Regions from separate parts of the Xenorhabdus bharatensis genome, predicted to be linked through region 2. Evidence: predicted binding sites of a transcription regulator. Region 2 holds the regulator's gene; each other region holds the start of a gene.
The links. The regulator LexA, encoded in region 2, represses DNA repair genes until DNA is damaged. The targets are predictions, from matches to a motif close to TNCTGTATGTACATACAGNA.
Positions count from the first base shown of each region.

Region 1: the regulator LexA is predicted to act here: its motif matches at 2,890-2,909, upstream of sulA (SOS-induced cell division inhibitor SulA).
Region 3: the regulator LexA is predicted to act here: its motif matches at 4,055-4,074, upstream of uvrB (excinuclease ABC subunit UvrB).

Region 1 is NZ_JBBMXG010000001.1:87,420-95,596, forward strand. Features, by position in the region: gene yccS (YccS family putative transporter) at 1-1,840, shown strand, start outside; gene AAC855_RS00415 (TfoX/Sxy family DNA transformation protein) at 2,070-2,678, opposite strand; gene sulA (SOS-induced cell division inhibitor SulA) at 2,928-3,500, shown strand; gene ompA (porin OmpA) at 3,858-4,991, shown strand; gene matP (macrodomain Ter protein MatP) at 5,068-5,517, opposite strand; gene AAC855_RS00435 (AAA family ATPase) at 5,722-7,452, shown strand; gene fabA (bifunctional 3-hydroxydecanoyl-ACP dehydratase/trans-2-decenoyl-ACP isomerase) at 7,537-8,055, shown strand; gene rmf (ribosome modulation factor) at 8,164-8,177, opposite strand, start outside.
Region 2 is NZ_JBBMXG010000033.1:7,016-15,192, reverse strand. Features, by position in the region: gene pgi (glucose-6-phosphate isomerase) at 1-733, shown strand, start outside; gene ubiC (chorismate lyase) at 917-1,426, shown strand; gene ubiA (4-hydroxybenzoate octaprenyltransferase) at 1,462-2,319, shown strand; gene plsB (glycerol-3-phosphate 1-O-acyltransferase PlsB) at 2,424-4,892, opposite strand; gene AAC855_RS20140 (diacylglycerol kinase) at 5,030-5,401, shown strand; gene lexA (transcriptional repressor LexA) at 5,520-6,137, shown strand; gene zur (zinc uptake transcriptional repressor Zur) at 6,277-6,741, opposite strand; gene AAC855_RS20125 (DUF2628 domain-containing protein) at 6,826-7,239, opposite strand.
Region 3 is NZ_JBBMXG010000015.1:110,321-118,497, forward strand. Features, by position in the region: gene moaA (GTP 3',8-cyclase MoaA) at 1-358, opposite strand, end outside; molybdenum cofactor riboswitch at 345-539, opposite strand; gene yvcK (uridine diphosphate-N-acetylglucosamine-binding protein YvcK) at 820-1,728, shown strand; gene uvrB (excinuclease ABC subunit UvrB) at 1,922-3,955, opposite strand; gene bioD (dethiobiotin synthase) at 4,648-5,346, opposite strand; gene bioC (malonyl-ACP O-methyltransferase BioC) at 5,336-6,139, opposite strand; gene bioF (8-amino-7-oxononanoate synthase) at 6,123-7,277, opposite strand; gene bioB (biotin synthase BioB) at 7,277-8,177, opposite strand, start outside.

The DNA.
Region 1 (8,177 bases), on a different contig from region 2:
GCGTTATGCCACCATTGCTTTCGGCGCTTTATTGATTGCAATATATACTATGCTGGGTACATCGATATTCCCTGTCTGGTATCAGCAACCTTTATTATTACTCACCGGTGCAATTTGGTATAACTTGCTGACATTAGCAGGGCATGCACTATTTCCTATCCGCCCGTTACAAGAAAATCTGGCGCGTTGTTATCAGCAGCTTTCTGTGTATCTGCATGCCAAAACAAACTTGTTTGACCCAGATGCTGAAGCTGAGGAGTACGAGCAGGCTATGTTTGATATTGCTATGGCTAACAGCACATTAGTGTCAACATTCAATCAAACGAAAATAGCTTTATTAAGTCGTTTGAAAGGAGATCGTGGGCAACAGGGAACTCGAAGGACTCTGCACTATTATTTTGTTGTTCAGGATATCCATGAACGAGCCAGTTCGTCTCACATTCAGTATCAAAAGCTACGGGAAACATTGCGCCACAGCGATCTTCTATTCCGTTTCCAACGATTGTTGTCCATGCAGGCGCACGCCTGTGAGCAGGTTTCACAATCCATTATCCTGCGTAAACAATATCAGCATAGCTCACGATTTGAGAATGCTTTCACCTATCTTGAAATCTCTTTAGAGAAATTAAAAAACCAACAAATAGTTGACACTAAGATCGTTGCATTCAGTAATTTACTGAAAAATTTGCGGGCAATTGATGCACAGCTAGCCGGTCTCAGTTCTGAGCAATATCTGATCCTTCAGGAAGCAGCTCAACATGATAAGCAATACAACGATAAACAAGAAGAGACACAATTATCCGATGAGGCCTTAACGGGATGGCGTGATATTTCATTTCGGCTTCTCAGCAATCTGACACCCAAATCAGCACTATTCCGCCACGCGATCCGTATGTCTGCTTTGCTTTGTACTGGTTATGCCATTATTCAGCTATTTGATATACAAAGAGGTTATTGGATCCTGCTGACCAGCCTGTTTGTCTGTCAGCCTAACTACAGCGCGACCCGACGCCGTCTGGCTCTCCGGGTTATCGGAACATTGGCGGGTATTTTAATTGGCTTGCCTATTCTCTATCTTGTACCTTCTATTGAAGGGCAATTATTGCTGATTGTCATTTCAGGTGTGTTATTTTTTGCCTTTCGTAGTAGCCAATATGCACATGCCACTCTATTTATTACATTATTGGTATTATTCAGCTTTAATTTATTGGGTGAAGGCTTTGAAGTAGCGCTGCCCAGAATAGTCGATACCCTGATCGGTTGTGGTATTGCCTTATTGGCAGTCAATTTTATTTGGCCTGATTGGAATTTCCGCCAATTACCACAAGTCATTACTCGAACAATGAATGCCAATTGCCATTATCTGAATGCTATTTTACTGCAATATCATCAAGGAAAAAGTAATTGTCTGGAATATCGGGTTGCTCGCCGGAACGCTCATAATTACGATGCCGAACTGGCTTCAGTTGTATCGAACATGACATCAGAGCCTAAACATCATCGTATTTCTCAGGAAGAAGCATTTCGTTTACTTTGCCTTAATCATACTATGTTGAGTTATATTTCCGCCTTAGGCGCACATCGTGACAAGCTTAATGAACCTATCATTCTGGAGCTATTGACTGAATCAATTCGCCATGTTGAGTCTGCATTGCAACAAGACAGAATTGATGATGAATTCCTGCATCAGATTTCAGAGCATTTGATACAAAAAAGTAACCAATTAACTTCTGATAATAGCAAAGTTCAACTTGTATTACAGCAAGTAGGACTACTGATTGAACTATTACCTGAAATAGTTAATTTAAAAAAACAAATAAACATTCAGAAATCAAATTAATTAAATAAATAAATCCCACTTCCTATGAAGGCGGGATTTATTATTTTAACACCTTATATGAAATTATATTTTCTGCATTTCAAATGAATTATTAACTGTCGTCTGATATTAATAGGATATAGAATAATACTATATACCTTTTCATAATAGTGAAAGTATCCGCATGCGGTATCCCTTACCCCGCGCGACACGCGGGGTAAGGGATACTCCTATCATTTTGAAAAACTATTTAGTTACCATATTCTAATTCTTGATGCCATATAACTAATTCATTACGTAGCTTTTCCGGCAACACAGCAACATGGCAGCCTTCTATTGCTCCAGCTAATGCCAATAAAATATTTACACTTATCTTTTTTCCGTTTTGTTGTAATTTAAGATAAGTTACTTTTGCTCCCAATACACGCAATTCTTCTACTTTTGATATTCCTGCTTTCCATAACTGGCGCTCCAAAACCACTCCAAGATTAGGAAGATCTTTTAATCTGAGAGGTTTTTTTTGTTTATTAATAATATCTGTCAGTGTCTCTTGATAGGCTAAATTAACATATTCGGATAATTGTTTTTGATCCTGCCAAAGTGATTCACTGACCCGGTAATAACGCAAAGCCACAGGAATTCCCCTTTTTGAATAGATGAACGTTTCCATGCCGTTAGCTTTAAATAACGTTTCTGCATAATTATTCCCTCGTAAATAAAGCTCACCTTCATAACTCAGGGCGAACAAGACTCCATCAATTGATAATCCAATTCCACCAAACTGGGATTTCTTTTTAAGTTTCCCCAATGAAGATACGCCGTGTTTCAATTGATCAAAACGAGCCCCTGATAAAAACATTTTTATCACTCCATGAATTATATCCTGACTAAATATTTTATACTCTGTCCCCTTGTTTGTTATTAATAATATAAATAACAAGAACAAGTAATTAAAACCATACGCAATCTGTTTCTGGCTGCCAATCATTAAATTAGAAAAAAACTGTTTTATATGAATTTTTGCGAAGCGTCTTGAAAAAAATGGTCTTGCTTTTAGCCAAATAACCGATTACTGTATATATATACAGGCATCATGGTGAGGAACATTATGCGTATTCAACCCACTCTGGAGTATCTCATTGAGAGTAAAATTGAAGCTGAGAGCGGCACAACTCACAAACACGAAACCACTAATGTAATAAGCACCAGATCTACAAAATTAAAACGCCTTAGCCAAGCTGAGCAAAACGCCTTACAAGCAGTAAATGGCACAATCAGTGAGTTAACCTATTGTGAACAATGGCCTGTGCTTAATCACATACTACTTCCTTTGCTACATCAATCCAGGAATGAAAACAGGTGGTTACTCTGGATAACCCCTAATAAAAGATTAAGCCGCCAGTGGTTAGTCGATTCGGGTTTGCCTTTAGACAAAAGCATTCAATTAAACCAAATTACCCCAGTTGCATCACCCTATGCCATGGAGAAAGCCTTAGCAAGTGGTAGCTACTGTATCGTATTAGGGTGGCTGCCAGAACTGTCTGAATATGGAGTACAAAAACTGAGATTAGCAGCACAGAAAGGGACAACTCTAGGCCTGATTATGCGTCCTCAAGCCTCATCCGGGCAGTATAATCCCGTAGAGGGCAGAATAAAGTTCCATTCTATTTACTATCATTGAATTAATTTAAGATTATTCTCAGTATTTTTTAAAATAAACATGCTATGAATAATGAAATATTTTTATTTTTTATAAAAATCAAACGATTAAATAACAATCTCTCATAGGCCATTATTAATAGTATTTAATTTCTTATAGGTATTAATTTAAAAAATAGGTATCACAAATCACCATGTACTTGTAAGTTTTAAAGTTCGTTGTAGACTCTACAAAGTTAGGTTGATGCTGATTTAACTAACATTTCAGGAATTATCTATTGATATTAAGCGCATATACCTAACAGATTATTTCAACTAATGGCCAACAATAAGACTTTAAGGCCAACTACTTATTATTTGGATGATAACGAGGCGTACAATGAAGAAGACAACTATCGCAGTGGCCGTGGTAGTAGCAACTTTTGCAACTGTGGCTCAAGCTGCTCCAAAAGAGCATACTTGGTATGCAGGTACTAAGGTAGGTTGGTCCGACTACAGTAGAACAGGATTTAAAGATATCAATATTGCTAAAGTAGCAACAGGCAATGCTGACAAGAAAGATGCTCTGGGTGCCGGAGCTTATGTGGGTTATCAGGCAACACCATACATAGGTTTCGAATTAGGTTATGATTGGCTGGGGAAAATGACCTATAAATCTAAGATTAATGACGCCAGTTTCAAAAGCCAGGGTATTCAGCTTGCAATGAAATTGAGCGCCCCGCTGACAGACTCTTTAGATGCTTATACTCGTCTGGGGGGCATAGTATGGCATTCAAATGCTTCAGCAAAGTACAGCCACGAAAATAAAAGAAAAGACCATGTAAAAAATAATAGTACTGGTATTTCCCCACTAATCGCTCTCGGTGCTGAATATGCATTGACAAAAAATATTGCAACGCGTCTGGAATACCAATGGGCTCCAAGAGTTGGTCAGAGCGGAAGAGGCAGCCCAGATGCAACTATGCAAGATAGCAGCTCTTATTTAGGGCCTAAACCAAATAACGGATTGCTAAGCCTTGGTGTTTCTTATCGTTTTGGTCAGGATGAAGCTACACCTGCTCCTGCTCCTGTGATCCCGGCTCCGGTACCTGTTGTTGAAAACAAAAGCTTTACTCTGCGTTCTGATGTCCTGTTTGACTTCAGCAAATCAACATTGAAGGCTGAAGGTAAACAGGAACTCGATACCCTCTATAACCAATTGAGTAAAATTGACCCAAGTCAGGGGCATGTTGTCGTTCTTGGTTACTCTGACCGAATCGGTAGCCAACACTACAATTTACCTCTGTCCCAAAAACGGGCTCAATCCGTTGCTGACTACCTGATTGAAAAAGGTATTCCTGCGAACAGTATTCAGGCTGAGGGTCGCGGTAAAGAAGATCCAGTGACCGGCTCAACATGTGACAATATCAAAGCACGTTCTAAATTGATCTCGTGTCTGTCACCAGACCGCCGTGTTGTTATCAATATTCAGGGTACTCAAGAAGTCACAGTCCCAGCAAAATCTACCCTTTGATTTATCTACATTATTCATAAAATATAAACCTCATGTGTAAGCATGGGGTTTTATTTATTTCACCGTTTTTCAAAGACTATTTATCTAAAATCGCAGCTAAGTCCTGCTTTAAATTCAGTATTTGATGCGCATATTTCTCTTTATGTTCTGCATCTTCCAATAATTGTACAATTGTTTCAGATAAAGTATTACCACGGCGTCGGGAGAGATTTGAAAGACGCTGCCAGACATGAAAATCCAGGTCAATAGACTTTTTGCGCGAGTGCTGATGCTCGGCGTTAAAATGGCGCTTACGCCGTGCCCGGATAGTTTGCTTCATGCGGTTGGATAAAGCTTGATTCATATGCAGTGAGATCCATTGCAAAACCCTGACAGGTTCTCGCTCTAACTTTAACAATGCATTAATTGCATCCTGAGCTGCACTTTTTTCAAGATATTTAGTTATTTCTTCACCTTCTCGATGTTTTTTCACTAAATAAGCCCATTTCCAGCCACATTCCAGATTTTCCAATTGTTGATATTTCATTTGATCTCTCAGTGACAGCGTAACTTAAATTAAGCATAGCAATTATTTCTCTTAATTTCTCATAACAACACCGGATTATCGTATATTTTTCAGACAATCAATGAGATGGTACAAATATCGTTCCTTTCAAAGATTCTGGCATGTTGGTTCACAGCCTAATCTTGTATAATAAATGTTTCTTTTTCACTACATGTAGCTATCACTTTGACGAATATAAAATTAGACTGGCAATCATTACAGCCAAATAGTGTACCTTATCAATCACTTTTCAATTCTGTTTCTGAATCACCTTCCGTCACAATGGAGGTCATTCAACCCAGGCTGCACAATGGGCTAACACTTTTTTGTCAGGCCAATTTACGCCAATCTTTTATGCTAGTAAAAGCAGAAGAAAGTGATGCCTGCCTGGCTCTTTTATCCGATACAGTTTCTACACTATTACCAGAAAGCTATCCTGATGTTGGTGGTTATTATCAGATAGAACACCAAACCATTACATGGCATTCCTCCGGTGAAGGCCCTTTCTCGCCAAATCAAAGGGTTGCTTATCGCGAGTGGATTGAACCTGAACAATTATTTGGCAACATCTATACACACCAGAATGTGCTTCAACTCCAGCCGGGGCTTATTCATCAAGTTAATGGTGGTATTTTAATCTTATCCCTGCGCACGTTGCTATCCCAGCCATTAATGTGGGTTCGGCTCAAACAGATGATCATTCAACGGCGTTTTGACTGGCTACCACACAATGAAAACCACTCTCTGCCTCTGCCAGTGCCCTCAATACCGTTAGATTTGCGTTTGATCCTTGTTGGTGATCGCTTCAGCCTCGACGAGTTGCATACTATTGAGCCAGAATTGGCAAGCAGTGCTTTATACAGTGAATTTGAACCTGATATGCCATTTCATGAGGAAGATGATCTGGCGATGTGGTGCCGCTATGTAAGTGGATTCATTCAACAGCAAAAACTCCCTTCTTTGAGTCAAGATGCCTGGAGCGAGTTATTCAGGCAAGCTATCCGCTACACCGAAGATCAATTCAGTTTGCCTTTAGACATCCAGTGGCTGAAACAAACGCTGGAAACAGCCGCTAATTATCAGCAGGAAAATCAGATTACCCAGCATTCTCTGCAACAGGCAGAAGATAACCGGCGCTGGCGTCATAGCTATTTAGCTGAACGCAGTATGGATGAAATTCTGAAAGGCCAAATACTGATCCGAACCCAAGGTACTGTGATTGGTCAAATAAACGGATTATCTGTACTTGAATATCCGGGCCATCCAGATCCGATTGGTGAACCCTCTCGAATCAGTTGTGTTGCTCATTTGGGTGATGGCGAGTTTATTGATGTAGAGCGTAAAGTTGAACTGGGTGGGAATATTCACGCCAAGGGCATGATGATTATGCAGGCCTACTTGATTTCTGAGCTAAAACTGGATCAGCCTCAACCCTTTTCTGCTTCTATTGTATTTGAACAATCCTATGGCGAAGTTGATGGTGATAGTGCTTCATTAGCTGAATTATGTGCATTAATCAGTGCGCTGTCTCAACAGCCGATAAACCAGCAAATCGCGGTGACAGGAGCCGTCGATCAATTTGGTAATGTTCAACCGATTGGTGGCGTTAATGAAAAAATTGAAGGTTTTTTCCGTGTATGTCACTGCCGCGGGCTAACCGGTTCACAGGGGGTGATTATTCCGACAGCCAATGTGCAGCATCTATGTTTGCATCAGGATGTTATTAATGCGGTGAAAAATGGAGAATTCCATATTTGGACGGTAGAGCACGTATCCGAAGCTGCTTCATTATTGACAGACATCCCTTATTATGACGAACAGAAAGAACATCTGTTAGCTATGATATACGAGCGTATTACACAAATTAATAGTCAAGAACGTCCAAAATTGCCTTGGTTCTTACGCTGGTTGGGTTAGTATCTGGATATCTGATCGGAGTTGTTCAGCGTACAAGTGTACGCTATTCTCTACCCTTACCCAATAATAAGGCTATCTGAGTATATGTTTAAAAAACAAGAGTCCTACACTAAAGAAGAACTTCAAGCCTCTGGACAAGGTAAGTTATTTGGTGAAAATGGGCCACCACTACCTTCCGGTAATATGTTAATGATGGATCGCATCATTAAAATGACAGAAGATGGTGGCACTTATAATAAAGGGTATATCGAAGCTGAACTTGATATTAACCCCGACTTGTGGTTTTTCGGTTGTCACTTTTTCAAAGATCCCGTTATGCCAGGTTGCCTCGGTCTTGATGCAATGTGGCAGCTCGTTGGTTTCTTCATGGGCTGGCTTGGCGGTGAAGGTAAAGGTCGGGCGCTTGGTGTTGGTGAAGTAAAGTTCACTGGGCAAGTGTTACCAACAGCAAAAATGGTCACATATCGCATTAATTTTAAACGCGTCATAAACCGGAAACTGATTATGGGTCTGGCTGATGGCGAAGTGTTGGTTGACGGTAAACTTATCTATACAGCAACTGATCTGAAGGTAGGGATATTCAAAGATACCAGTAATTTTTGATTTTATTGCCCTGATGTCTACTTCCCTTCTCTTATACTAATCACCTCTGCACTATGGCAGAGGTGATTTGTTATTAAATTAACGGGTTATTGACTAAAGTCACAGAAATCAAACACGGTCTT
Region 2 (8,177 bases):
ACAAACTGCTCCTGAACAAAATATTCCGGTTATTCTGGCGCTGATTGGCATCTGGTATAACAATTTCTTTGGCGCAGAAACTGAAGCGATTCTGCCTTATGATCAATATATGCATCGTTTTGCTGCTTACTTCCAGCAGGGAAATATGGAGTCAAACGGTAAATATATTGATCGTAATGGAAGCCCCGTGAATTATCAGACTGGGCCGATCATCTGGGGTGAACCGGGTACCAATGGTCAGCATGCTTTCTATCAGCTTATCCATCAGGGTACGAAACTGATCCCGTGTGATTTTATTGCGCCGGCAATCAGCCGCAACCCAATTGGTGATCACCACAGTAAACTATTATCTAATTTCTTTGCACAGACTGAAGCGCTGGCCTTTGGTAAAACTCAGGCTCAGGTTGAAGCCGAATTTGTTTCTGCCGGAAAGAATGTACAGGATGTGGCAAACGTTGTGCCATTCAAAGTGTTTGAAGGCAACCGTCCGACCAACTCAATTTTGTTGCGTGAGATTACACCATTTAGTCTGGGCGCATTAATTGCCATGTATGAGCATAAAATCTTTGTTCAGGGCGCAATTCTGAATATCTTCTCATTCGATCAATGGGGCGTTGAACTGGGCAAACAATTGGCAAACCGTATCCTGCCTGAACTCCACGATTCAGAAGCGGTAAATAGCCATGATAGCTCTACAAACGGATTGATTAATCGTTTCAAAGAATGGCGTTAATCTGATTTATTATTTTATTTAATCTGCTATCCCCTCAGTAACACTATTTATTGGGGGGATATTTTTTGTAATTGACATAATTTGTTATCAACTTTTTATTTTATTGGTCTGTAACATGATATCCTCACCTCCCATTCGTTGTGCTGTCGGAGAAGTTGATATTCTCCGCAATTGGAAAATGACATGGCAGATGACACAATATTAACTTCTACTCCTATTCACTGGTTTTCAACTGAGGAAGCCAACACGCCTGAGAGTATTCTGGACTGGCTGATGGAAGTCGGTTCAATGACTCGTCGTTTTGAACAGCATTGCTATCATGTAACTGTCACTCCATTTCGTGAGTGCTTTATTACAGCTGAAGAGCTTGGTGATGAAAGTGAGCACTTACCTATAAGTGAAAAGTACTGGCTGCGGGAAATCATCTTGTTTGGGGATAACATTCCGTGGTTGTTGGGACGCACAGTGATCCCGAAAGAAACATTAACAGGGCCGGATAAAAAGCTGGTGGATGTAGGAACTGTTCCTCTTGGGCGTTACCTTTTTAGTGGTAATAACCTGACACGGGATTATATTCAAATAGGGATACAGGGTCAGCGTTGGGCGCGTCGCTCTTTACTGCGTTTATCAGAAAAGCCATTATTACTTACAGAAGTTTTTTTGCCAGAATCACCTGCATATAAAATGAAATAAATAAGAAATGAGGGAGAAACAGATTGGAGGTCAGTATGACGCAAAATAAATGGCGTGCCTATTGCCGTTTAATGCGTATTGATAAACCTATTGGCGTATTGTTACTAATATGGCCAACCTATTGGGCATTATGGATAGCAGCAAAAGGTGTACCCAATTTACATATTCTGTTGGTTTTCACTCTGGGTGTTTTTTTCATGCGGGCAGCAGGGTGTTGTATTAATGATTTTGCCGACAGGAAATTTGACGGACATGTCGAAAGGACAAAGTCTCGTCCGCTTCCCAGCGGGGATATCAGCGAAAAAGAGTGCAAAATTTTATTCAGCATACTCGTGCTGATCTCTTTTGTGCTGGTTTTAACGCTGAATAAAATGACGATAGCCTTATCCTTTGCCGGATTAGGTCTGGCGTGTGTATATCCTTTCGTTAAACGGGTCAGTAACTTACCTCAGGTTGTATTAGGTGCTGCCTATGGCTGGTCAATTCCCATGGCTTTCTCGGCGGTAAGTGAGTCCTTACCATTAGAATGCTGGTTATTATTTCTGGCAAATGTCATATGGTCAGTCATCTACGATACCCAATATGCAATGGTTGATCGTGATGATGATTTGAAAATTGGTGTGAAATCGACGGCAGTTTTGTTCGGGCGTTTTGATAAGCTGATTATTGGTATTTTGCAACTCATCATGCTGGCAATTCTTATTGTGGTTGGCTGTTTGGTGAATTTAGGCGGAATGTATTACTGGACTGTATTGCTGGCTGGTGCGCTTTTTATTTATCAGCAAAAACTCATCTTTGACCGTAGTCGTGAGCCATGCTTTCAGGCATTCATGAACAATAACTATGTTGGTTTTGTTTTATTCCTCGGCATTCTTTTCAGTTATGTTTTTTAACCCTATATTGTTAAACCAAATGGTTTAAAAAAAACGGGTGGTATAACTTAGTTTAAGGTTATACCACCCGTCTATTTTTCAGACGTTATCTTCAGAAAAGTCTCTTATTCCTGAATTTCATCTTCCAGTTCGAGATCACTGTGTTCAGGAGGCATACTGACACTTTCAATTGTCAGACGGATCTCGGGAGACATCAGCTCACTCAACACCTGATAAAGTGCTTGGGCATTTGTGGTAACGATGTTGCCACTATCATGGATATAACCTTCTTCCCGCAATGTATTAACAGAGCAGGAGAACACGGCTTTATCGAAGAATTCCGGCGCATTAATGCCATGCAGCACTGACAAACGCTGTGCCAACATCCGGCTCTCTTTTTCCAGTGCACCACGGCTGATATCCGGAGTGGCATTCAGTAAAGAAAGCGTGATGGCATAGCGTTGCAATGTTTCCCGGATACCGGCCGCCAACAGTTGTAGAGGACGAATACGCTCAGGATTGAGTACCAGCACTTCCTGCTCTTTATTGCAGATCAGGCGTTGGCGTACTAATTCATCAATCAGGGTATTTACTACATCAGGCAATTCCGCCTTACTGTAACGCATGAACAGTTCCTGCTTGAGCAGAGGATAAACCAGCTCTACTTGTCTGAGCAGTTCAGTGCGGCTAATACGGCGATGATGCATCACGATACTGGCGATTAAGGATGGCAGGATCAACAAATGCTGGATATTGTTGCGATAGTAGGTCATCAGTACCGCGCTTTCACGAGGCAGGATAATGATATCCCCAAGGCTGTCTTTTTCGACCTCAAACTTATTCATCCGTAAAGCGTGATCCAATAGCTCTTCTGCCGTTTTGGACGGAATAGTGACATCATTAGTGTAAGTAACATTGCTCATCAGCTGCATATAGCAATCTAACTGCTCAATAAGCTGCTCACGAGTAAGTGCTCGCTGACGTGATGACAATAAGGCTGTGCTGCATAAATTAATCGCATTTGCAGCCGCCGCGTTATTGATATTCACCATAATATTATCCGCCAGTTTGCTGACTGTTGGTGTCAACCATGTCGGGCGTTGTGCTTCTATTGGGTCGATGGCGTCACGCCATTCAGGAACATGCTGATTCAGATATTGTACTAATGGAATGGGTTCACCAAAGTTCACGTAACCTTGCCCCAGATTACGCAGTTTACGCAACCCACGAACCATCTGGAAAAAGCCTTCTTTTTCTTTGGTTGCACCGCGTAATTCCTTGGCATAGGTTGCAACCTCCATCACATGTTCATAACCGATATAGATCGGCACAATCGTGATAGGCCGTGACTCTCCACGTAACATTGCCTGCAATGTCATGGAAAGCGTACCTGTTTTCGGATCGAGCAAGCGGCCTGTTCGCGAGCGCCCACCTTCAACAAAGTATTCAACGGAATAACCACGGGAAAATAATTCACCCAGATATTCACGGAAAATAGTTGAATAAAGTTTATTGCCTTTAAACGTGCGGCGGATAAAAAACGCACCAAGACGGCGGAATATCGGGCCAGCCGGCCAGAAATTCAGGTTAATGCCCGCTGCGATATGTGGTGGAACCAGACCCTGATGATAAAGCACATAAGACAACAACAGGTAATCCATATGGCTACGATGGCATGGAACATAAACAAGTTCATGACCATCCTGAGCCAATTGGCGGATACGTTCGCCATTATGGACATTAATACCCTGATAGAGACGGTTCCACGTCCAGCTCAGTACTCGGTCTGTTATGCGAACTGTTTCATAGGAGAAATCAGCGGCAATTTCTTCCAGCATATTGATGGCATTCTGTTTCGCTTTTTCTGGCGAAATTTTCTTGCTGCGAGATTCGTCAGCAATCGCTTTTTCAATCGCTTTAGATTCCAGTAACTTTCTGAACAGATCTTGCCGCGCAGGTAAACGAGGCCCTACGGCGGCCAAGCGTTGGCGGGAATAGTGTATCCGTGCAACACGGGCAAGTTTATTGGCAATAATTGTATCTGTGCCATGTTCATCAGCAATACTGCGTAATGACACTGGTGCTGAAAACCGGACAAAACTATCTCGCCCAAGCCACAGGATTGCAAAAAACTTCTGGATCCCATTAAGCAGGCGTAGCTGAGGAGCTGTATTGGTTTCCTGACCCTCACGCCCGGGTGAGCGCCCGAACATGACAGAAACCGGCACCATCTGAATATCTAAATCAGGATTACTACGATGTAAATCCAGATAAGAATGGAAAATCTTCACAGATTCATGTTTAGGCGCATAGTAACTGAATACACGCGGGCCATCATCAATGAATACATAGCTTGGAAGCTGTGTATCATCAATATCCAAAGGCGTCAGAGGATCCGGTAAATCCTGAGCAAGACACTGTTGACGCAGAGTCAATAAATCGGCCTTTGAATGATACGGTAACACATACAGAATAGGCCGAGTCGTATCAAGACTCAGCTCTGTAACAGGGACCGTTGGAATAAGTTTACTTTTAACTAAAAGTTTTATCGGCAACTTCAATAAGTTGTAATATATTTTACGCCAAGCTGACATAACTGCTTTAAGCCTCTTGTTAGCAATGCGCGGCAAGCATACCAGAAACAGATTTTGAGATCTGTGTAAATAAGATAATAATAGGGGCTAAAAGTTATATGATCTTAAAACTATTATGATTCTTGAAGAAAATTTTTATGGCTAACCAATCAACAGGTTTAACCCGCATAATTAAAGCGGCTGGGTACTCAGTAAAAGGTATTAAAGCTGCGTGGAAAAATGAGGCTGCATTCCGGCAGGAGGCAGTTTTAACTATTTTAGCAACTATTTTGGCATTCTCTTTTGATTTCGGCATGTTTGAGAGACTTTTTCTCATTAGTTCAGTCATGTTAGTGCTTATTGTTGAAATGCTGAATAGTGCGATTGAGGCGGTTGTGGACCGTATTGGCAGTGAATATCACGAACTATCGGGGCGGGCAAAGGATATGGGCTCAGCTGCGGTATTTTTAGCCATGATTTTAGCACTATTTATTTGGGTGATCATTGTTTGGTCATATTTCACCCGTTAATGTGGTGTGTTTTTCGTCAAAAATCGTTATTTAGCGGCTTTTACATTCTGACTGGTTCCCAATTCAATTTTAGCTGTATATACTCACAGTCAGACTGTATAAACAAACAGGGGGCGAAATGAAAGCATTAACAGCCAGGCAGCAAGAAGTTTATAACTTGGTGCGTGACCATATTTCGCAGACGGGTATGCCACCAACACGTGCTGAAATTGCCGCGCGTCTTGGTTTTCGTTCACCTAACGCAGCAGAAGAGCATTTAAAAGCACTTGCGCGTAAAGGGGTGATAGAAATTATCGCTGGTGCTTCCAGAGGTATCCGTTTGCTGCTTGAAGAGGAAGATGAAGGGGCTGGGCTACCACTCATCGGTCGTGTTGCTGCTGGTGAACCACTATTGGCTCAGGAACACATTGAAAGCCATTACAAAGTGGATCCGGAATTATTTAAACCGAATGCTGATTTTCTATTGCGTGTCCGTGGTATGTCCATGAAGGATATCGGTATTATGGATGGTGATTTACTCGCTGTGCATAAAACACAGGATGTTCATAACGGGCAGGTCATCGTGGCACGGATTGAAGATGAAGTCACAGTAAAACGTTTCAAACAAACAGGAAACAAGATAGAACTGATTGCTGAAAATCCTGAATTTAAGCCTATCGTTGTGGATTTACGCGAACAGAATTTTACCATTGAAGGGTTGGCAGTTGGCGTAATTCGTAACGGGGACTGGTTCTGATTGTAAAAGCGGATAATTATACATTACCCATTCTGGGCGGTCATTTTTCGTAGTTCCCGCGAAGCACATGCTTATGCGGGGACGTAGAAATTAATGAATTCATTATCAGTAATGACCGCCTGATAAGGTAATTTTAAACTCATTCCATACACGAATTAGTTTCATGGCAAGAAGAACATAATCCGTGGATTTCTATGACACTGTGCCGCAAATGAAACCCTGCATGCTGTGCTAAATTTTGTACCGCTGATTCGATATCTTCAGCATCCTGTTCGGTAACAGAGCCACAATTATCACAAAGAAACATTGCTGATGTATGGCACGGTTCTTCAAAGTGATGACACATCACATAACTATTTGTAGATTCTATTTTGTGAACAAAACCCTGTTCCAGTAAAAACTCCAACCCTCGATAAACAGTTGGCGGCTTAGCCTGTGGCTCAACTTCACGTAGCAGATCCAGCAAATCGTAGGCACTGATTGCACCTGGTTGGGCTGAAATCAAGCGCAGAATCTCAAGGCGTTGAGGTGTTAAACGAACCCCTCGTGACAGACAGATTGCCTCAGCCTGCGTCAGTAATTTTTTTTGATTGATAGCTTTCATTACACCTCTCACACCTACACGATGCTAATGGTTTAATATTACCATGTTTTTTGTGGCTAAGAGAGGTGTTCACTTGATGTATTCTTAGATCATTTTAAGGCCTTTGAATGGATTCCAGCTAACATCACCTTCTTTTTCTTTTAGGTAATAAGAATAATTAGCTGTTACACCATATAATGCAGCACTCATAGCTCCCAGAAAAATACGGATAAAATTTGCAATTTCAAGGGATAGAGGGACTATCGCGCTAATCATAAAAAAAGCAAAAAATAAAGCAACACTAATCCCAAGTATGGTTAGTCCTTTTTTCCACATTCCAAGCACAATAAAGTAGATAATGCCAAAGAAAAATGCGAAGAAGTTCATATTTATCTTGACACGTGTTAGGTAAGGTGAATTTTTAAAAGCAGCTTGATATTCTTTAGAAGAAGGTGCCCCATTTTTTTCAAAAAATTCAAATCGCTCTTGCCAATTCTTAGAGTATTTAGAAATGTTCATTTTATGCCTTAATTTTATTTTTCTTACACAATAATATATTTTAGTGATTATCTTAAGATTAAAGATAATCTCAGATATCCGTTACTTTTGAGATTCATTTAGAAATATATTTACCTCAGTTATTCTCTCAAGGTAAAGAAATATCCTCTCTTAAAATCAAATATACATATTTTAAAACACTAGATTAATCATTATCAATACTGATTTAATATACATTATTTTAGTGTTAATCACCATTTAATGATTTTTTTTGTTATTTTTACTGGTGATGTGAAATTATTCTGTTTTATAATTATGTAAATGAAACATTATTCCTAAATGCGCAATACAAACGACTAAATTAAAATAACACGGAATAGATACTGCTCTCTTACCCTTTTCATAAAAGAACTATTGTGCATTTACTTTACAGATGCACTGAGAGTTATTTGCAATAATTGGTCTAACTTTTTGATAAATAATGTATTAATATGGTTAATTTGACGGATTATTATGCTGAGGGAAAAAATTGAGTATATATCAATTCTTTTGATGATTATTCTGTTATCCCAAATATTAGATGGATTTGCTTCGAGTAGAAGAGTTTGTTTGGTAACCAAGATCACATCAGCAGTAATCATCTTTAGTGGAAGTATCGTCGTTACTCCATATATATATAATATAGTCAATTTACTATAACCCAAACAGAAATTAATTATTTTGAATTCATTCGCAGTATTACTTATGCGACAGGTGGAATTCCTGAGGTTATATTGAGGAAATAGAGAAAAAGAAATAATTTCACATTACTTATGTTGTTATAGTAATGTAAATATCTGTAGTAATTTGAACACATATTTAAATTATTAATCATTCATTAAGATAAACATTAAAGATCTGTGGATTTGAATACTCTTAGGCATGATTAATTATGGAATGAATCCAACCCAAAATGGATA
Region 3 (8,177 bases), on a different contig from region 2:
CTGTGAGCCCTGCTTCCTTCCAGCGGGTCACATCGCGCTCCATGCGGTAACCATTCGTCGTCACCGCAATTTTTTTAATCTGCGGGTTTTCATGCACTGCGGCTATTATGTCGCAAAAATCACGGCGCATAGTGGGTTCGCCACCAGTCAGACGAATTTTTTCTGTGCCTAATTCTGCAAAAGCGCGGCTAACACGGTGGATTTCCGGCAAAGTGAGAAATGATTTGTTGAGTTGATTGCTGCCTGGCTGGTAGCCGTTAGGCAGGCAGTATGTGCAACGAAAGTTGCATACATCAGTAACCGATAACCTCAAGTAATAAAACTTGCGGGAAAATGTATCGATAAGTTGTTCCACTATAACACCTTCCAATCATGGGGGATGCACGCATTTCTGCCTTGCACCCTGGTGACGCGGGGTCACGGCCAAAGCATCATATCGATGTGGTATTAATTTGATAGAACAATTTACGGTAGAATCAATTAATAAAAAAATTATACAACAAAGACTTAGATGCAGAGGCTAGGGGTTAATTCCAAATTTAATCATCATATGAATCGTGACATACGTGACTAAACCTTGTTGTGGGATTCTACCCCTTAAATCAGAAAAAAGCTAATGACAATATCGATATATATTTTATTATACAAAGGGTTACAAAAAACCATCAACATCAGGCTATTGTTACTGATTCATTTTGTTTACATCCTGAAATACTTGATAAAATCGCATAAAATCATAACGATTGCTAAAAACATCATACTTTATGATAGATTACATAAAATTTATTCAAGCACACTTAATTCAGTAGCAGGAATCCTATGCGAAACCGAACATTAGCCGATTTGGATCGTGTGGTTGCCCTTGGCGGTGGTCACGGACTTGGGCGCGTTATGTCATCTCTCTCTTCCCTTGGTGCCCGCCTGACTGGTATTGTCACAACAACAGATAATGGAGGCTCAACCGGAAGAATAAGGCGTTCAGAAGGCGGTATCGCCTGGGGTGATACCCGAAATTGCCTTAATCAATTGATCACAGAGCCGACGGTTGCTTCAGCTATGTTCGAATATCGGTTTGGCGGTAGTGGCGAATTAGCCGGACATAATCTGGGCAACTTAATGTTAAAAGCTTTAGATCATTTAAGTGTCCGCCCTCTTGAAGCAATTAATCTGCTCAGAAATCTGCTGAAAGTAAATGCGCATTTGATCCCAATGTCCGAACAAGCTGTCGACTTAATGGCGGTGGATGCTCAGGGCCATGAAGTGCATGGAGAAGTGAATATCGATCAACTGGATTGTGTTCCAAAAAAGTTAATGCTTTATCCCCATGTTAGCGCCACCAAAGAGGCGCTGGAAGCGGTTGAACAGGCTGATTTGATCTTAATAGGCCCGGGCAGTTTCTTTACCAGCTTAATGCCATTATTGTTGCTGGAAGATTTGACCCAGTCCCTGCGACGCAGCAATGCCAATATGATTTATATCGGTAATTTAGGGAAAGAACTCAGCCATGCGGCAGCCGACCTTTCATTGAAAGAAAAACTTGAGATGATAGAGAATACAATCGGACGCAAAATGGTCAACGCAATTATTGTTGGCCCACGTACTGATATCAGCCAATTAGGTAACCGGATTGTTACACAACAAGTCTTAGAAGCACAGGATGTTCCTTATCGCCATGATCGTGAGTTATTACGGCAAGCAATAGAAGATACGCTGCAAAAACTGGGCTAATAATACAGGGCATACGGTTATCTCTGCTCCTGATGCATGAAAGGCTCCTGCTTTTCATGCATCACCGGAGGCCAGCCTCTGGCTGGGCAAATTCGTTCCCGACGAATTTGCCTCCCCCTTGCCGCCGCGGTACATCCTGAAATCCATTGTGTCTCTATTCTGTTTAGCCACTCATTAACGGCTGGCAATAATCTCAGGAATTAGCGATAAATTGTGCTCTCAATGCCTGAACCTGATCGCGTATGTTAGCTGCCTGCTCAAATTCAAGATCCCGCGCATATTGATACATTTTTTCTTCCAATTCACGGATTTTGTTTTCCAACTCTTTCGCAGATAATTTATGGAAATCATCAATCCCCAAATCAGATTTGCTTCTATTTTTGGTTCTGCTTTTTCCTTTGCCATGAGTAGGCTGACCCAGTTGCAGAATATCGCCGATTTTTTTATTCAGCCCTTTTGGTACAATACCGTTTTCTTCGTTAAATGCCTGTTGCTTCTCTCGGCGCCGTTCTGTTTCATTAATAGCTTTTGCCATAGAAGCGGTAATTTTGTCACCATACAGAATCGCTTTACCATGCAAATTACGCGCCGCACGACCAATCGTCTGAATTAGAGAGCGCTCTGAACGCAGGAAGCCTTCTTTATCTGCATCCAAAATGGCTACCAAAGAGACTTCCGGCATATCGAGGCCTTCACGCAACAAGTTGATCCCCACCAGCACATCAAATTCACCCAAACGCAAATCACGAATAATTTCGACCCGCTCAACGGTATCAATATCAGAATGAAGGTAGCGCACCCGCTCCCCGTGTTCTTCCAGATATTCAGTTAAATCCTCAGCCATACGCTTAGTCAGAGTGGTGACTAATACACGTTCATTTTTAACCGCCCGGATACGGATTTCAGACAGCAGATCATCCACCTGAGTTGCTACCGGGCGAACTTCAACTTCAGGATCAATCAGGCCCGTTGGGCGCACCACCTGTTCGATCACTTCATTACCGGATTTTTCCAGTTCATAATTACCGGGTGTTGCTGATATATAGATGGTTTGTGGAGCCAGTGCCTCAAATTCTTCAAAACGCATCGGACGGTTATCCAGTGCTGATGGCAGCCGGAAGCCGTATTCCACCAGTGTCTCTTTGCGGGAACGGTCTCCCCGATACATCGCACCAAGCTGTGGAACGGTGACATGGGATTCATCCACCACCAGCAAACCATCCGCAGGCAGATAGTCAAATAAAGTCGGAGGGGGTTCACCCGGTGCACGACCAGACAGATAGCGGGAATAGTTTTCAATCCCGGAGCAATATCCCAGCTCATTCATCATTTCGAGATCAAATTGTGTTCTCTGAGTGACACGCTGCTCCTCCAGTAACTTATCTGAAGCTAGTAGGACTTTTCGCCTGTCAGCTAACTCAACTTTAATCTCTTCTATCGCCTGAAGAATACGCTCACGAGGTGTTACATAGTGCGTTTTTGGATAAACCGTATAACGGGGGACGTTATATTCAACCTGCCCCGTCAGTGGATCAAACAGGGAAAGCCGTTCAACTTCATCGTCAAACAGTTCAACACGTAACGCGTGTTCATCCGATTCAGCCGGAAAAATATCGATCACTTCGCCCCGCACACGGAATGTTCCCCGCTGGAATGCCTGATCATTGCGCGTATATTGCAGTTCAGCCAAACGCCGCAGAATAGAACGCTGATCGATCAACATACCATTTGTCAGATGAAGCATCATTTTCAGATAGCTATCAGGGTCACCCAACCCATAAATAGCGGAAACAGAAGCCACAACAACCACATCTCTTCGCTCCAGCAGAGCTTTGGTTGCAGAGAGGCGCATCTGTTCAATGTGTTCGTTTACAGAGGCATCTTTTTCGATAAAAGTATCAGAGCTGGGTACATAGGCTTCGGGTTGATAATAATCATAATAAGAAACGAAGTACTCTACGGCATTTTCCGGAAAAAACTCCTTCATTTCACTATAGAGCTGCGCTGCCAATGTTTTATTGGGTGCCAGAATCATTGTTGGCCGGTTCATGTTGGCGATGACATTGGCAATCGTAAACGTTTTACCTGAACCCGTAACACCCAATAATGTCTGATGGGCAAGGCCATCTTCCAGCCCATCCTGTAGTTTGCGGATGGCTTCTGGCTGATCACCGCCAGGTTCGAAATCAGAATGCAGCCTGAATACTTTGTTCGTTTCTTTACTCATCTTCCACCCGATAACATTGCACAACTCTATTCTTATTTATTTCCAAGCCATAACCCGAAAATACACAAGATATATACGCTAACCAAAACGCCCTTATAATACTGGATAAAAAAACAGCTTCAAGTGGGTTAACAAAATAATATTACCGCCCTACTCAAAAGCCGCATCTGAAAGGAAGTAACCAATCTGACATATAACTCAATGTGATATTAACCTTTAGTTAACATTATATAAGCCTATTTTTATCCCCAGACAGTCTTTTTGTCTTTTTTATTTTCGTATTAGTTATTGAAATGATAAAGCAGGGAATGACAAAGAGATAGCAAAAGGAATTGATTTTATATAAGCATTTAATTTTTAATGAAAAAAAATCAAAGGAGAGAATAACAGCAAATCTTGCGCAAGCCGCGTATTATCTTGTGTCAGACCACTTGTCTAAACCTAATACACAAGGTTATCCACAGGAACAGTGGATAACTCAACAAATCCTATTAACTATGGGAAGTTGCGGAGTTATCCCCCATTATGTATTTTCTCAATAATAGAGTGTTTTCATGCTATTTCAGAGTTGATTTACGTTATTTTTTGTTCAAAAACAGTACAAAAGTTGTCGAAACGGAGTGGATTCTATACTAATATTTCGGCTGTCCCACTACCCCTTACTGGGATTTTAACCAACATTATTTAAACAACTAATTAACCAATAAATCAATGTTTATATATTTCCCTATATTATTACCTGTTTCATGACGCTCTATTTCCAGCCCGTTCATGTGGGGAATGACCCCAAGTAAGTTAGCCGGGATCATGTTCTTCAATGTCATCAGATACTCAGCCTGACGCCTACCGGGTGGCTCAATTTCATTCGCAATCCAGCCTGCTAATTTCAGCCCTGAATCCTGAATCGCTTTTGCTGTTAACACCGCATGGTTAATACAGCCTAATTTCACGCCTACCGTCAATATTACGGGCAGTTTCTCCTGTATGACCCAATCAGCAAAAGTGTCATTCTCAGATAACGGCGTATACCAGCCTCCGGCTCCCTCAACTAGCACCCAGTCTGCTTTTGTTGATAATGCAGCCAGACCTTGTGACATCACAGAAAATTCAATAGGCTGGTTAAGTTCAGCACTGACAATGTGAGGAGATGTAGGCTCAATAAATGCTAACCGGTTAACCTCCTGATAGATAAGCGGGACTGAGCTGTTATGCAATAACGCCAGAGCATCCCCGTTACGTATACCTTCAGAGGTGAGTTCACAGCCTGATGCAACCGGCTTATAACCCGCAGTTTGGTAACCTTTTTCATTAGCTGCCTGTAATAACGCGCAACTGACAACCGTTTTTCCCACTTCAGTATCAGTTCCGGTAAGAAAGTATTTACTTGTCACAATAAATAACTCCAAAAACAATTTGATAGCTTAATGGGTAATTCCCATTATTCTTGGGATAAGCTTCTGAAAGCGCATTCATGCGCTTTCTAGTCATCAATCCTTGCTGACGCCCATGATGAAGATGTGTAGCTCCAATTCCTTTTAGAGAATTTAATAGAGGTAGCAATTGTGGGTAGCGCTGATTATATTGCTGATGCCTGATTTGGTTCCGGTACGGCTGACAGGCATCTGCAATCGCCTGTAAAGGCAGAAATTGGTTAATGTGGCGGTAATCATCAATCCGTTTCCATGCGGCTTCCAACTCCCAGAGTGACCCCTGCGCTAAGGTAGAAAATAAGATAAGCCCGCCGGGACGGGTTACGCGATGGAACTCCTGCAATACCCGTGGCAGCTCATTGCACCACTGCACCGCTAAGTTACTGAAACAGACATCGACACTGTTATCAGCCAGCCCCAGGTTTTCAATATCACCTTGCAGATAATAATCAGCAACCTGCAACCCTTTGGCATGACTTAACATACCGGCAGACAAATCCAGTGCGATAACCTGTTTACCCTTCTGTTTCCAGTGTTCACTGAAAAAACCAGTCCCACAGCCAGCATCCAATACCCAATTACCGGTATCTTCTGGCTGTGCCATTTTCATCAGATATTCACCTGTTTGTTGCTGTAGTTTCGCAGTAGCATCATAGCGCGAAGCCGCTCTACCAAAAGCACCGGCAATTGCCTGTTTATCAACGCAGGTTTTAGTCAAACTGCTTTTAGCAACACGACTAACGGTCGTATCCACGTAAAGCCTCCAGTAATACATCAATATCCTGTTGGGTGTGATCCGCTGTCAGCGTAATGCGCAGACGGGCACTGTCCGGTGCAACTGTCGGAGGCAGAATGGCTTTTACCCAGAGGTTTTGTTGTTTCAGTATTTCAGATAAGGCAATACAGCGGTCATTATTACCGATGATCACAGGCTGAATTGCGGTTTCAGACTCCGTCAGAGAAAAAGATAAGTTTTGTGCTTCACGACGGAAATACTGGATATTATTTTGCAGACGCTGCCGCAATTCATCTCCCGACCTGATTTGGCGCGTGGCCTCGGAAAGCGCCACCGCCTGAGCCGGTGGCATAGAGGTGCTGTAAATCAGATGCCGGGAATATTGAACAAAATATTCTGCGGCCTGTTCATCACACAATACCGCAGCACCGCTCAAACCAAAGGCCTTACCAAAAGTAACAATCAAGATCTCCGGCTTAATATTCTGCAACCAGCAGCTTCCCCTTCCTTCATCACCATAAATACCGATACCGTGGGCATCATCCACCATCAGCCAGCTACCTGTAGATTGTGCCAGCCGGGTAATCTCACGAAGTGGTGCGCTGTCCCCGTCCATACTGAATACACCTTCAGTCACCACCAGTGTTTTACCTGCACATGATTTACCTAAATGCTGTTTCAGAGAGGCGGGATTATTATGCAAAAAACGCCGAAGCTGGGCCGGTGAATGCATAGCCGCCTCCATCAGGGAGGCGTGACTCAGGCGATCAGCAATAATGCGATCTTCTTTTTCCATCAGAGCCGCTATCACGCCCTGATTAGCCGAGTAACCAGAAATAAACAGCAAGGCACAGGAATAACCAAGCCACTCCGCCAGTTGTTGCTCCAGCGCATGGTGAGCCGAGGTATATCCGGTTACATGCCCTGAGCCACCACTACCCACACCATACTGCTCAGCACCTTGTTGCCACGCAGCAATAACCTCAGGATGCTGGCTCAATCCGAGATAATCATTGCTGGAAAAGTTCAGGTACTGGTGCCCTTCAGAGGTGTAGAGGTGCCGCCCATTTGAGCTTTGATGAGCCTGTCTGCTGCGCCATAAGGAGGTGTCCCGACGTTCGGCCAATCGCCGGGAAAGAGAATCTGACCAGCTCATCATATTGCCGCATTATAGAATTGTTCATTGTCAGCATTATTAATGATGGCTTCCGTCAGGTGTTGCTGCTGCTGTTTGTCACCAAATGCTATTTTTGTCTGCTGTGGGTTAATGCCCAACCTACGGAACAGTTGCACATCTTTGTCTTCGCCCGGATTCGGGGTAGTCAGTAATTTGCAGCCATAAAAAATGGAGTTAGCCCCCGCCATAAAGCACATGGCCTGTGTCTGTTCATTCATCTGCTCACGCCCCGCAGATAAACGGACATGAGATTTCGGCATCATAATACGAGCAACAGCGATAGTGCGAATAAAATCAAAGGGATCAACTTCTTCGTTATTTTCCAGCGGTGTGCCTTTCACTTTCACCAGCATGTTAATCGGAACGCTTTCCGGTGGTTTAGGCAGGTTAGCCAGTTGCACTAACAGAGCTGCACGGTCACGAATTTCTTCACCCAGCCCCACAATGCCGCCAGAGCATACTTTAATTCCCGCGTCCCTGACATTTCCCAGTGTATCCAACCTGTCCTGATAACTGCGCGTAGTAATAATATTGCCGTAAAATTCCGGTGAAGTATCCAGATTATGGTTGTAGTAATCCAGACCCGCTTCCGCCAGACGCTGTGCCTGAGACGAATTCAGCATCCCCAGTGTCATGCAGGTTTCCATACCTAATGACTTGACTTCCTGAACCATTTTCTCCAGATAAGGCATATCCCGTTCGTGTGGATTTTTCCATGCAGCCCCCATACAAAAACGGGTCGAACCTGCATTTTTAGCTTTACGGGCCGATTCGATAACTTTCTCCACTTCCATCAGGCGTTCTTTTTCCAGACCTGTTTTGTAACGGGAGCTCTGTGGGCAATATTTGCAGTCTTCAGGGCAGGCTCCTGTTTTTATT